DNA from 2 places in the Burkholderia sp. LMU1-1-1.1 genome. Region 2 is predicted to be linked to the other one. Evidence: riboswitches for the same ligand, from Rfam matches in the RefSeq annotation. Region 2 holds a riboswitch; the other holds the start of a gene.
What was found. A riboswitch is a leader RNA that binds a small molecule or an ion and turns the genes downstream of it on or off. The one in region 2 is predicted to bind glycine.

Region 1 (2,385 bases), on a different contig from region 2:
CGTCAATGATATCCGCTTCAACCAAAGCCTGACCAATGCCTATTACGGCCGGACGCTGTCGCCAAGGGAGATCGCGGCGGGCACCGTCAGCAACCCGCAGGCCGAGCCGTTGCAGCAGGCGCTGGGCCAGGCGGCGACCATCGCCCGTTGATGCCAGGGGCGCCGCCCCTCCGCCGCGCCACGGTCTACACGGGGTGTATCAGCGGGGCGGACGGCGCCGACTCTTCATGGTCCCGCTGGACGATCGCGAGTTCGCCGGCGAAATCGGCCAGCGCTTGCTGGTAGTGGTCCGACAGCACGTCGCTCTGGCGCAGGCACAGGCTGGCGATGGGCAGTTTGTTGCACATTTCCGCCATCGACGTCAGCACGTCCTGGCCGTCGCCGCCGCCGGCCGTGCAGAACAGGCCGATGCGGCGGAAATGCTCGCGCTGCCGCAGGATGTAGCTGCGCATCGGCGCGCTCATTTGTCCGGCCCAGACCGGCGTGCCGAGCAAAATGAACGGATAGTCGGCAGGGCGGCGTTGCGGCGGGGCGATCTCGCCCGGCAGCTTGCGCCAGCCTTGCCACGCCGAACGCAGGAAGCCGGCGGCGCCGTCGCGCGGGCGTAGATCCTGCGGTCGCTCGATGTCGGCGCCGCAGGCCTGGGCCAGCGTGTTGGCGACTTTGGCCGTCACGCCGGTGCGAGAGTAGTACACGATGAGGCAAAGTTTCATGGCAGCTCCTTTTCGGCGCAAGGCGGCCGGCGTGCCGGGTCTTTGCTGGTTTGACCGACAAGGGACGTCGCGGTTCCCCGCCGCGACGATTGTCTGCCGTCCACCGCCGCCGGTGCTGTGCCGGGTCAAGCTTATGGCCGGTTGCAAATCCAACGGGGATAGTAAAGCCGCAATTTTTCGGGTAAGCTAGGCGCGTTGTGGCCAAAAGCCATCGCCGTATCGGGAGAGACTGTTCCAGCATAGGCTGACGAACGGCGCCGAAGGAGCAACCGCCCCGGAAACTCTCAGGCCAAAGGACCGATACAGCACTTTAAACTCTGAAGAGCGGCAGGACTCGGACGTCGTCCCCCGCACCGAAGGAGCAAGCGCTGCCGCCATCGCGGCCCGGCGTGAATCTCTCAGGTCCAGAACAGAGGGGGTGTCTTTGCGCATGTGCGCCGAGACCATCCCCTTTGACGGTTCGGAGTCCTTCATGAAAACCATAGCAATCATTGGCGGCGGCATCACCGGCGTCACCACCGCCTACGCCCTCGCCAAACGCGGCTTCTCCGTCACCCTGCTGGAACGCCACCGCTACGCGGCGATGGAAACCTCGTTCGCCAACGGCGGACAGCTGTCCGCCTCCAACGCCGAGGTGTGGAACCACCGGTCCACCATCGCCAAGGGCCTGAAGTGGATGCTGAGGAACGACGCGCCGCTGCTGGTCAATCCAAAGCCGGGCTGGCACAAGCTGTCGTGGTTCGCCGAATTCATCGCCGCCATGCCGCACTACCGCGACAACACCGTCGCCACCGCGCAGCTGGCGCTGGCCGCGCGCGAGTATCTGTTCCAGTGGGCCAGGGACGAGGACATCGCCTTTGACCTCAAACGGGAGGGCATCCTGCACATCTACCGCGACCGCGCGGGATTCGAGCACGCCGCCGGCGTGTCGAAGCTGTTGTTGCAGGGCGGGCTCTCGCGCCGCGCCGTCACCCCGGAGGAGATGCGCGCCATCGAGCCCACGCTGCGCGGCGAGTACTACGGCGGCCACTACACCGTCAGCGACAGCACCGGCGATATCCACAAATTCACCACCGGCCTGGCGTTGGCGGCGCAACGGCTCGGCGCCGATCTGCGCTTCGGCCAGCAGGTGACGGCCATGCGGGCGGACGCGGACGGCGTCGATATCACCGTCGAAGAGGATGGTTTCGGCGAAACCCGCCGCCACGACGCGGTGGTCGTTTGCGCCGGCACCGCCAGCCGCGCCATGGCGGCCATGCTGGGCGACCGCGTCAACGTCTATCCGGTCAAGGGTTATTCGATCACGGTTCATCTGAACGACGCCGCCAGCCAGGCCGCCGCGCCGACGGTCAGCCTGCTCGACGACGAGACCAAGCTGGTGACCAGCCGCCTCGGGGACGACCGCTTCCGCGTGGCCGGCACGGCTGAGTTCAACGGTTTTAACCGCGATATCCGCGCCGACCGCATCGCGCCGCTGGTGGACTGGGTGGGGCGATGCTTCCCCGGCGTGAGCACGCGCAGCGTCACGCCTTGGGCCGGGCTGCGGCCGATGATGCCCAACCTGATGCCGCGCGTTGGCCGGGGCAGGGCGCCGTCGGTGTTCTATAACACCGGCCACGGACACCTGGGCTGGACGCTGTCGGCGGCCACGGCCGAGATTCTGGCCGAAACG
Region 2 (2,385 bases):
CCGCGCGGCGGCACGAAATCCTTCACCGCGTTGACCATCCCCACCGCCACGCCCTCGGCCGCCGTCAGGTGCAGGTCGGAATAGGCGTGCGTGCGCCAGTGCTCCTCGGTCAGCTGCACATGGTCGCGCAGGATCTGCTCGGTGCGGGCGTCGTCCGCCTGCAAGCCTTCGACGATGATGCGCAGCGCGTCCGGCCGGGCGCCGTGCGGCGCGCTGGCGTGCGATTTGTGCACCATGAAACGTGCCGTGTCGCTGGCATAGCGCTCCTGGCCGGACAGGAAAAGTATGACGGCGATCGACGCCACCGCGCCGGCGTTGTAGGTGACGATCTTGATCGGCAGCTTGCTCAGGTAGTTGTACAGGCAGATGCCGTCGCTGACATAGCCGCCGTTCGACTGGATCAGGATGTGCGCGGTGGTGACGCGGTCCTCGGTCATGTCGGCGACGGCGTCGAAGACACGGCGCACCATGTCACTGTTGACGTCGCCGGACAGGGTGAACCACGCGTGGCCCTCGTAGGAATTTGGATCTTGGCTCATGGGTGGGCTCTCGAATAAGTATGATTTATTCTAGCAAATAGTTGTTTATACGGCGTTTTTATTGTTCGCCATTCGTGCGCGCCCCCGCTCATCGCACCCTCCCGCCTTGCCCGCAAGATTGACATTCCGGCCCTTCTGACATATATTCCCGAGTCTTGATCGGGAGAGGGTTGCGGGCGGATACGCCAACGCGGCCGCCGAAGGGGCACTACCCAAAAACTCTCAGGCAAAAGGACCGATCAAGGGACCGGCGCGGCCGTCATCGATGTCATCACATCGCGGCGGGATGCCAACTGGTCCAACTCTGGAGAGCGGCCGCGGCACACGCCGGCGGTCCACCGAAGGGGCGCACGGGAATCGAGTCCGACTCGTCCCGTAATCTCTCAGGTACCAAGGACAGAGGGGTCTGCGATCATTGTGGAAACAGCTTTTTAGCCGTTCCTTGTATGTTCTGTTAACCCCTTTTCGATATGGACCGAGGAATTATGACGCTCAAAGCCACCCCACTTAATAACGCACACCGTGCCGCCGGCGCCAAGATGGTCGATTTCGGCGGTTGGGACATGCCCGTCAACTACGGCTCGCAGATCGAAGAACACAACGCCGTGCGCACCGACGTCGGCATGTTCGACGTCGCCCACATGTGCGTGGTCGACATCAAGGGCGCCAACGTGCGCGCCTTCCTGCGCGGCCTGCTGGCCAACAACGTCGACAAGCTGCAGGTGTCGGGCAAGGCGCTGTACTCGTGCATGCTCAACCCGCAGGGCTTCGTCATCGACGACTTGATCGTCTACTTCATCGACGAGAGCTGGTTCCGCCTGGTCGTCAACGCCGGCACCGCCGAAAAAGACGTGGCGTGGATGCAGGCGCAAAACACCGCCACCAACAGCGGCGTGACGATCACCCAGCGCCGCGACGGCGATAACGCGATGGCGCTGATCGCCGTGCAAGGCCCGAACGCCCGCGCCAAGGTGTGGGAAGTCATCCCCGAATCGAAGGCCGGCACCGCCGACATGAAACCGTTCAACGTCGCCTTCGCGCACAGCGCGGCCTTCGGCGAGGCGATGATCGCCCGCACCGGCTACACCGGCGAAGACGGCTTCGAGATCGGCGTCGCCGCCGACCAGGCCGAGAAGCTGTGGAACGCGCTCGCCGCCGCCGGCGTCAAGCCCGCCGGCCTGGGCGCGCGCGACACGCTGCGCCTGGAAGCCGGCATGAACCTGTACGGCCAGGACATGGACGAAACCGTGAACCCGCTCGACGCCGGCCTGGCCTGGACCATCGACCTGGTGTCCGAGCGCGATTTCATCGGCAAGGCGGCTTTGCAGGCGATGGGCCAGAACGCCCAATTCGTCGGCCTGATCCTGCGCGAAAAAGGCGGCGTGCTGCGCGCCCACCAGAAAGTCATCGTGGCCGGCACCGACGCCGCCGGCGAGATCACCAGCGGCACCTTCAGCCCGACCATGCAGCAAGCGATCGCGCTGGCGCGCGTGCCCAACGGCGTGGCCGTCGGCGACACCGTGCACGTCGAAATCCGCGACAAGAAGCTGGCCGCCTCGGTGGTCAAGCTGCCTTTCGTCCGCAACGGTAAAATCCTCGCTGTTTAAATTGATTTAGTATCCCGACTAGTACCCCGACCCCTACCCCTCTGGAGCCTTACATGAATATTCCTGCAGACCTGAAGTACACCGAATCCCACGAATGGGTACGCGCTGAGTCTGACGGCACCGTCACCGTCGGCATCACCGAGTACGCGCAGGACGCGCTGGGCGACATCGTCTTCGTCGAACTGCCGAAGGTCGGCAAGAGCTACACCGCCGGCGACGACGCCGCCGTGGTGGAATCG

Region 1: it holds a riboswitch for glycine, as region 2 does, so the genes downstream of both, MRBLMU1_RS01935 (D-amino acid dehydrogenase) here and gcvT (glycine cleavage system aminomethyltransferase GcvT) in region 2, are expected to answer to the same signal.

The regions. Positions count from the first base shown of each region.
Region 1 is NZ_JBEGHG010000001.1:488,166-490,550, reverse strand. It holds gene MRBLMU1_RS01945 (lipid-binding SYLF domain-containing protein) at 1-151, shown strand, start outside; gene MRBLMU1_RS01940 (flavodoxin family protein) at 186-713, opposite strand; glycine riboswitch at 924-1,023, shown strand; glycine riboswitch at 1,024-1,136, shown strand; gene MRBLMU1_RS01935 (D-amino acid dehydrogenase) at 1,186-2,385, shown strand, end outside.
Region 2 is NZ_JBEGHG010000002.1:79,866-82,250, reverse strand. It holds gene MRBLMU1_RS02765 (ATP-dependent Clp protease proteolytic subunit) at 1-539, opposite strand, end outside; glycine riboswitch at 690-787, shown strand; glycine riboswitch at 834-949, shown strand; gene gcvT (glycine cleavage system aminomethyltransferase GcvT) at 1,025-2,146, shown strand; gene gcvH (glycine cleavage system protein GcvH) at 2,200-2,385, shown strand, end outside.